One region of the Pseudoclavibacter endophyticus genome, then DNA from elsewhere that is predicted to be linked to it. Evidence: riboswitches for the same ligand, from Rfam matches in the RefSeq annotation. Region 1 holds a riboswitch; the other holds the start of a gene.
The links. A riboswitch is a leader RNA that binds a small molecule or an ion and turns the genes downstream of it on or off. The one in region 1 is predicted to bind thiamine pyrophosphate.

Region 1 (4,407 bases):
TGGCTCTCGCCGTCGCGGCCGTCCTCGCCGTTCGCGTCGTTGTGCTTCTCGTTGTACGAGACGAGATCGCGCAGCGTGAACCCGTCGTGCGCGGTGACGAAGTTGATCGACGCGAAGGGGCGGCGGCCGGAGTGCTCGTAGAGGTCGGCCGAGCCCGAGATGCGGCTCGCGAACTCGCCCAGCGTTGACGGCTCGCCCCGCCAGAAGTCGCGGACGGTGTCGCGGTACTGGCCGTTCCACTCGGTCCACTGCGGGGGGAAGTTCCCCACCTGGTAGCCACCAGGCCCCACATCCCAGGGCTCGGCGATGAGCTTCACCTGCGAGACCACCGGGTCCTGCTGCACGAGGTCGAAGAACGCCGAGAGCTTGTCGACGTCGTGCAGCTCGCGCGCGAGCGTCGAGGCGAGGTCGAAACGGAAGCCGTCGACGTGCATCTCGGTGACCCAGTAGCGCAGTGAATCCATGATGAGCTGCAGCGAGTGCGGGTGGCGCATGTTGAACGAATTGCCCGTGCCCGTGTAGTCGGTGTAGTAGCGGAGGTCGTTCGGCTCGAGCCGGTAGTACGCGGCGTTGTCGATGCCGCGGAAGCTCAGCGTCGGGCCGAGGTGGTTGCCCTCCGCGGTGTGGTTGTAGACGACGTCGAGGATGACCTCGATGTCGTTGGCGTGCAGGGCCTTCACCATTCCCTTGAACTCCTGCACTTGCTGGCCGAGGGAGCCCGAGGAGCTGTACTCGTCGTGGGGGGCAAGGAAGCCGATGGTGTTGTAGCCCCAGTAGTTGCGCAGCCCCTTCTCGAGCAGCGTGGCGTCGTGCACGAACTGGTGTACCGGCATGAGCTCGATGGCGGTGACGCCGAGCCGCTTGAGATGCTCGATGATCGCGGGATGCGCGATGCCGGCGTACGTGCCGCGCTGCTCCTCCGGGATGTCGGGGTGGAGGGCCGTGAGGCCCTTGACATGCGCCTCGTAGATAAAGCTGTCCTGATACGGGGTGCGCGGGGCGCGGTCGCCCGACCAGTCGAAGAACGGGTTGACGACGACCGACCGCTTCATGTGGGGAGCCGAGTCTTCGTCGTTGTAGCTGTCCGGAGCGCCGAAGTCGTAGCTGAACAGCGAGTGGTCCCAGACGAGTTCTCCGGTGATCGCCTTCGAATACGGGTCGAGCAGCAGCTTTGACGGGTTGTTGCGCTGACCGCTCGGAGGGTCGTAGTCGCCGTGCACGCGGTAGCCGTACTGCTGCCCTGGCTGCACCTGCGGCAGGTAGCAGTGCCACACGTACGCGTCCTGCTCGTGCAGCTTCACTCGCGTCTCGGTGCCCTCGGTGTCGAAGAGGCAGAGTTCAACTTTCGTCGCGGCTTCACTGAAGAGGGCGAAGTTGGTGCCGGTGCCGTCGAACGTTGCTCCCAGGGGATAAGCCGATCCGGGCCAGCTCTGCATGAAACCTCCAGTGATTGGGATGCGGTGGTGGGGCGACCGACGCACTAAAGCTACCCGACGGGTTGCCGCCGGGGCGCAGCGGGCCCGCAAGACGCGAAACGGGCGCGCATGGGCCGTAGATGCACAGGCACCGTTCGCGCCACCTGCCTAGCATGGTGCCCATGGCAGGCATCAACGAGCAGCTTCTCGACAATCTCAAGCGCATGGGCGTGCCCATGGCCTACGGCGACAAGGTTCAACTCGGCAGCGCCGAGGTCATTCCGGTCGCGATGGCCACTCTCGGCTTCGGCGGCGGCGAAGGTCAGGGCGACTTCGGCGGCAAGTCCGGCGGCTCGGGCGGCAGTGGCCAGGGTGCCGACGACTCGGGCAGCGACGCGTCCCACCGGGGCGGCAACGGTGCCGGGATGGGCGGCGGTGGTATGAGCGTGCCGATCGGCGCGTACATCAACGACGAGTTCGGCACCCGCTTCCAGCCGAATGTGATCGCCCTGCTCGTCGCGGTGTTGCCACTTGCGCTGGTCGCAGGCTGCACGCTGCCGCGGCTCGTCAAGGCGCTGAAGAAGTAGCACCGTCAGGCGGGCCGTCGCGACGACGCGGAGTCGGCTAGCATTGCGGCAACACGGGAGTCCGGCGTACCGGGCTGAGAGGAAGGCTGCGGCCTTCGACCGTCGAACCTGATCCGGGTCATGCCGGCGCAGGGAGGCACTTCTCCGGGCTTCGCGCCGCGAGGCTCGACCCGTGCACTTTCACAGAGAAAGAGCACGCCATGCGCACCGATGACTCATCGACGAATCCGTCCAACCACGGCGACGCGACCGCATCCGCCGCCGCGCCATCCGCATCTCCGGGCCCCCGGCCAGGCGCGGGCACCGCGCACGCCGCTGCCCCGCGTCGGCGGTGGCGCACCGTTGACATCGTCGTCGCGGCGGTGCTCGCGGTCGCGTGCGGCCTCCTGTTCTGGCTTTGGGGCCAGCTGTATCGCGGTGTCGGCGCACCCGTCGAGGCGATCCTGCCCGGCTTCCAGGGCATTCTCGGCGGGCCGTGGTTCATCGGCGGCGTCCTCGCGGGCCTCATCATCCGCAAGCCGGGCGCGGCCTTCTTCGTCGAGGTGGTCGCCGCGTCGGTCAGCGCCCTCGTCGGCACCGAGTGGGGCGCGCTGACACTGGTCAGCGGTATCGTGCAGGGTCTCGGCGCGGAGCTGGCATTCGCCGCCTTCCGGTACCGCCGCTTCACGCTGCCCGTCGCCATGCTCGCCGGTGCGGGCGCAGGCGTGGCCGCCGCGATCACCGACAACATCGTCTGGTACGTGGGCGCCGGTCCCGCGTTCATGGCGATCTACTCGGTCTCCGTCATCACGTCCGGTGCTCTGCTCGCGGGCATCGTCAGCTGGCTGCTGTTCAGGGCCATCGCCGCGACGGGGGCGCTCAGGCGTTTCGCCTCCGGTCGTGAGGGTCGCTCCTGACCGGCGCGCGCATCCGTGCCGTTGATTGGGGCTGGCGGCATGCCGGTGGGGATGCACCGGCGGTCGCCGGCCTCAGCCTGACGATCGAGCCGGGCGAGCGCGTACTTGTCGTCGGCGCCTCCGGTGCCGGCAAGTCGACACTGCTCGCCGGGATCGCCGGCGTGCTCGGCGACGACGAGGACGGCGACGAGACCGGCATGCTCACGATCGACGATGTTCCGGCCCGCGAGGCTCGCGGCGCGTGCGGGCTCGTGCTGCAAGATCCCGACTCGCAGGTGATGCTCGCCCGCGTCGGCGACGACATCGCCTTCGGCTGCGAGAACCTCGCCGTCCCCCGAGACGAGATCTGGCAGCGGGTCGCCGTGGCGAAAGCCGCCGTGGGGCTCGATGTGCCGGACGAGCATCCGACGAACGCCCTGTCGGGCGGGCAGCAGCAGCGACTCGCGCTCGCGGGAGTGCTCGCGATGCGGCCCGGGGCGCTGCTGCTCGACGAACCGACCGCGAACCTCGACCCGTCAGGCACCCGCGACGTCGTGGCTTCCGTCCGGCGCATCGCCGACGACGGCGGGCTCACGGTCGTCGTCGTCGAGCACCGTGTCGACGTGTGGGCGCCCCACGTCGACCGGCTCGTCGTGGTCGGACCAAGCGGCATCGTGCACGACGGCCCCCTCGAGCGCGTGGTCGCCGAGCACGGCGACGAGCTGGTTGCCGCCGGCGTGTGGCTGCCCGGGCGGCCCGTCGAGATCGCGCCTCGGGCCCGCGCGGAATCGCGGGCCCAGGGTACGGACGGCCAGGCGCCGGAGACCCCGTCGTCTCCGGGCGAAGCCCTGCTCGAGGCGCGTGATCTCGAGATCGGCTGGCGCGGCGCGGCCCCGTTGCAGCGCGACCTTAACGTGACGGTCAGGTCGGGGCACCTGCTCGCGATCGTGGGCCCGAACGGCTCTGGCAAGTCGACGCTCGCGATGACGCTCGGCGGGCTTCACCCACCCCTCGCCGGCGAGGTGCTCGCCACGCCCGCGCTCGCCGAAGGTCTCGGTGCCGACGTGCGGTCGTGGCGGTCGAAGCACCTCATCACGCGAATCGGAACCGTGTTCCAGCAGCCGGAGCACCAGTTCGTCGCCCGCACGGTGCGCGACGAGATCGCCGTCGGGCTCCGAGCTCTGCGCCGCGACCGCGATGATGTCGACGCGCGCGTCGACGACATGCTGCGCGGCCTCGGGTTGGTGGAGCTGGCCGACGCCAGCCCATTCGAGCTGTCGGGCGGTCAGCAGCGTCGGCTGAGCGTCGCCACCGTGCTCGCAACGCGGCCGCGGGTCATCGTGCTCGACGAGCCCACCTTCGGGCAGGACCGGCGCACCTGGCGCCACATGGTCGACCGGTGCGCGGCGTTGCTCGACGACGGGTGTGCGATCGTGGCGGTCTCGCACGACTCGCGGTTCGTCGCGGCCCTCGCGAGCGAGACACTCGAGCTGGCACGCATCATGGATGCAGGGGGCCAGGCGGCCCTGA
Region 2 (4,407 bases), on a different contig from region 1:
CGATGCGTTGGAGCTCGCCCCCCGACAACTCCCCCGTACGACGGCCGGCGAGGTGGCGCGCGCCCGCCATCTCGAGCGCCGCGTCAACGGACGGCCCGATGCTCGCCGGGTCGACCGAGAGGTTCTCGAGTGGGAAGGCGACTTCGTCGTCGACGTCGGGCAGGCAGACGCCCGACTCGGGATCCTGCGCGACGACGCCGAGCACGTCGGCGAGCCCGGCGACCGTCACCGCGCCCACGTCGCGCCCCACGAGGCGAACCGACCCACCCGTCTCCGCCGCGATCGCATGCGGGACGGCGCCGTGGAGCATCCGGAGCAGCGTCGATTTGCCCGATCCCGACGGACCGAGCACAAGCATCCGTTCACCCGGTGCGAGTGAGAACGAAACGGGGCCGACGCCGTCGCCCGACGCAAACTCGGCCCATGCACCGCGGGTGTCGATCGCCGCGACGGGCGGCTCGCGCCCCTCGATTGCCACCGCTTCGCGCTGCGTCGGCGCCGAGACGGGCACCGAGCTATCGCCCATCACGCAGGGTCCGGTCCGCCGCATCGTCCGCGCTCGCGGCGGGGCCCACGGGGCGGGGCGGGGCCGCCGAGTCGCCCGATTCCGCCTCCGCGCCGATCGCGGTCTCGGCCTCAGCGACCTCGGCCGCGGCCTCGGCGCGCCTCGAGCTCGCGCTCGCCTGGCCGCCGCGCCGGGCGGTGGTGCGGGGCGTGTGGCCGGCCCGGCCAATGGCGAACTCGTCGAGCACCCCCGTGCGGGCAAGCGCGTCGACGATGACCTTGGCGAGCAGCCCGCCGAGCACGATGCCCGAAACGATCTGCATGCCGAGGCGCAGCAGCAGGATGTCCTGTCCCCACCAGTCGTAGCGCGCCGCGGAGTACCCGAAGACCAGCAACGCGCCGAGGGCTCCCGAGATCGCGAACAGGAGCCACGAGAAGCGCCGGTACCGTGTGACCGCGAACGGAAGCTCGCTGCCGACGCCCTGCAGGAGAGCGGCGAGCAGGAGGGGAGCGCCGACGGGCGATCCGAGGAAGACCACCTCGATGATCGAGGCGATCACCTCGGCGATGACACCGACGAAAGGGCGGCGAATGATCGCCACGGCGATCGGGGCGACGAGCAACCATCCGCCGAAGACGACGTGCTGGGCGAGGTCGCCGGCCGGCCCCATGGCGACCGCGAGCGCGTTCCACGCCTGCACGAGCGCCCAGTACAGGAAGCCGAAGACGGCGCCGAGCATGACCATGAGCACGATATCGCGCAGCTGCAGGCGGGGCGCGCGTCCCGCGAGGCGGGTCATGCCGACGCCTCCGTGTGGCTCGGGCTGTTGAGCGAGATGGTGGCGTGGCAGGTGACGTGCTGCACCGTGCGACCCACCATCGTCCATCCCGCGAAGATCGTGCCGAGCACGGTGCCCAGGTCGCCTTCGAGACGGGTGACGAAGTGCGCCGAGCCGCGGAACGTGCCGTTGTCGCGCGCGAGCTCGATCGCGGCGGAGATGTCTCGCATGTGGTCCGGCTCGACGCCGTCGGCGACCGGTTGATCGGCGAGTGGGTACAGCGCCCACTCCGCCGCGGCATACCGCCCCGTCTCCCGGGGCGCCGGAGCCTCGACGGACCTGGCTCCGGCCCCGCCCGGCGCCTCGCACACGGCCTCGCCGGGGCAGCCGCGCGAGAGGTGCAGGGCGACCGAGGCGTGATGGCCGGATGCGGCGATGGACTCGGCAAGATCGGTCACGGCGCGCAACAGCCTCGCCTCATCGCCGCCCAGATACGTGCTCACGTCGCCGGTCTCGACGACGAGGCCCTGCGTGTCCAGTGCGCCGAGCGCATCGGTGATGGTCTCGATATACGCGTCGGTCATGACGGCCACGGTGATGCGCGCCCCGACGCCGAATCGCAGCGGGTCGGCCTGAAGCTGCTCCGGCGTCGGATCGGCCGCCGCGGCGGTTGTGGCGGTGTCGGTCATGGTTCCTCCCGTGTGTCGGCGGTGCCGGTGCACCCGCTACACGGAAGGACGCCACGAGGGTCGTGGACGCGCCTGAGCTCGCTTCCTTCGCCGGCATGACCCGGATCAGGTTCAACGGTCGGAGTTCGAGTACTCCCTCTCAGCCCAGCTCACCGGGCTCCCGTGCAGTGCCGGACACGTTAGCACGGGCGCGACGCGGTCACAGGCGGCGGCGACGAGCTGACCGATCCCGTGGACGATTGCCCCACGGCCCACTCCTCGGACTCGTGTGCGCGACGCCCACCGAGATCGGTCACGCGGCGGCGGGCGCCGTGATGCGGCCCGCCGCGAGCGCCGCCCGGCGCCCGGCTCGTGTCGCGCCGAGCGTCGACGCGCTCGCACCGTAGCCGACCACGAAGAGGCCGGGCTCGCGCACGACCGTGACATCGTCTTCCCCGACGAGGAGGCCGCCGCCCGGCTCGCGCACGCGGAGCGGGGCGAGATGGCCGAGCGATGGGCGGAAGCCCGTCGCCCAGAGGATCGCGCCGACCTCCTCGTGCGAGCCGTCGGCGAAGTCGACCCCGCCCGAGGTGAGCTGCCGGATCGGCCCGCGCGAGACGAGCACGCCCCGCTCGATGCCCGCGCGGTAACGCGGCAACAGCGCGAGCCCGGTGTTCGAGACGACCGAACCCGACGGCAGGCCGCGATGCGTCTTAACCCGCACGCGCTCCTCGACGCCACGGCCCCACTCCGGATTGAACGACGCGTCGATCCACTGGGGCGGCCGGCGCGTCGACCACACGGTGTCGACGCCGTGCGCTTCGAGCAGGAGCACGAACTGCACGGCCGACGCGCCTCCACCGACCACGAGCACCCGCTCGCCCATGAGCTCGTCGGGCGAGACGAAGTCTCGCGTCGTGAGCTGACGCCCCTCGAATCGTCCTGGGTGCGACGGGACGAACGGGCTGTCCCACGTCCCGGTCGCACTGATGACCACGTCGGTCGAGATGACGATCACGGCGTCCCGCTCCGACCCGAGCGTCACTCCCCCGGCGCCGTCGGCGGTCGACCCCCCGGACACGGCTCCGCCCTCGCCGCGGGACACGCCCCGGACGAGAAAACCGCCGCCCTCACGCCGTTCGACGGCCGTCACGCGCACGGGCCGGCGGACGCGGAGTCCCTCGCGCGCCTCGTAGTCGCCGTAGTAGCGCTTGACGACCTCGCGCGCGGGCTCGGACGGATCGACCTCGCCGACCGGGAAACCCGGCAGATCGTGGATGCCGTGCGCGTCATCGAAGGTGAGCGCGTCCCACCGGTGGCTCCATGCACCGCCCGGTGTCGGGTTGGCGTCGAGGATCTCGAGGTCGACACCGGGTGTGAAACCGCGGCGCCGCAGGTGGTGCGCCGCGGCGAGCCCCGCCTGGCCGGCGCCGATGACGACGGCGCGCCGCACGGGCTCGGCGGATGCGACGGTGGTCATTCTCGCTCGTCCGCTCAGTCCCCGGCGCTCGCAGCGCCCGCCTCCGGGTCGGCGCCCTCAGCGCCCGTCCGCGCAGCTCCCGCCGACTCCGCCTCGCGCGCCGCCCGCACCTCGTCGGTGTCGAGGTAGGGCGAGCCGCCCGTCACGTTGTCGCCGCGGTTGGCCTGCGGCCGCGGCTGGCGGGGAGTCGTGTCGCCGTACTTGGCGCGCACGAGGCGCTCGTGCGTCGGCGCGGGCGCCGACTCGGGGTCGCGCCGCGACTCGAGCTCCTTGCGCACGACCGGCACCACCTCGCCGCCGAGCAGTTCGAGCTGATCGAGCACGATGCCGAGGGGCAGGCCCGCGTGGTCTTGCAGGAACAGCTGGCGCTGGTAGTCGCCGAACGCATCGTGGTAGGTCAGGATCTTGTCGATCACCTCTTGCACGCTGCCGACGGCGAGGGGCGTCTGGCTGCTGAACTGCTCGAGCGACGGCCCGTGGCCGTACACGGGGGCCTCGTCGAAGTAGGGGCGGAACTCCCGGTAGGCGTCCTGCGAGTTGCGCGCGATGTGGGTCTGCCCGCCGAGCCCGACGATCGCCTGTTTCGCGGTGCCGTGACCGTGGTGCTCGAACCGCTGCCGGTAGAACTCGATCAGGCGCAGGGAGTGCTGCGTGGGCCAGAAGATGTGGTTGGCGAAGAACCCGTTGCCGTAGTAGGCGGCCTGCTCGGCGATCTCGGGCGTGCGGATCGACCCGTGCCACACGAACGGCGGCACGTCGTCGAGCGGGCGCGGCGTCGAGGTGAATCCCTGCAGTGGCGAGCGGAACCTCCCCTCCCAGTCGACGACGTCCTCACGCCAGAGCCGGTGCAGCAGGTCGTAATTCTCGATCGCGAGCGGCAGACCCTGGCGGATGTCCTGCCCGAACCAGGGGTAGACGGGCGCCGTGTTGCCGCGGCCGAGCATGAGGTCCATGCGCCCCTTCGACACGTGCTGCA

Region 2: linked by a shared signal. The riboswitch ahead of F8O04_RS09115 (YkoF family thiamine/hydroxymethylpyrimidine-binding protein) and the one ahead of F8O04_RS13120 (ECF transporter S component) in region 1 are both predicted to bind thiamine pyrophosphate.

What each region holds. Positions count from the first base shown of each region.
Region 1 covers NZ_WBJY01000004.1:39,424-43,830, forward strand. Annotated here, with positions in the region: gene glgX (glycogen debranching protein GlgX) at 1-1,436, opposite strand, end outside; gene F8O04_RS13115 (hypothetical protein) at 1,598-2,002, shown strand; TPP riboswitch at 2,046-2,154, shown strand; gene F8O04_RS13120 (ECF transporter S component) at 2,203-2,898, shown strand; gene F8O04_RS13125 (ABC transporter ATP-binding protein) at 2,976-4,407, shown strand, end outside.
Region 2 covers NZ_WBJY01000001.1:2,035,488-2,039,894, forward strand. Annotated here, with positions in the region: gene F8O04_RS09105 (ABC transporter ATP-binding protein) at 1-526, opposite strand, end outside; gene F8O04_RS09110 (ECF transporter S component) at 516-1,304, opposite strand; gene F8O04_RS09115 (YkoF family thiamine/hydroxymethylpyrimidine-binding protein) at 1,301-1,972, opposite strand; TPP riboswitch at 2,038-2,146, opposite strand; gene F8O04_RS09120 (flavin-containing monooxygenase) at 2,265-3,431, opposite strand; gene F8O04_RS09125 (CE1758 family FMN-dependent luciferase-like monooxygenase) at 3,446-4,407, opposite strand, start outside.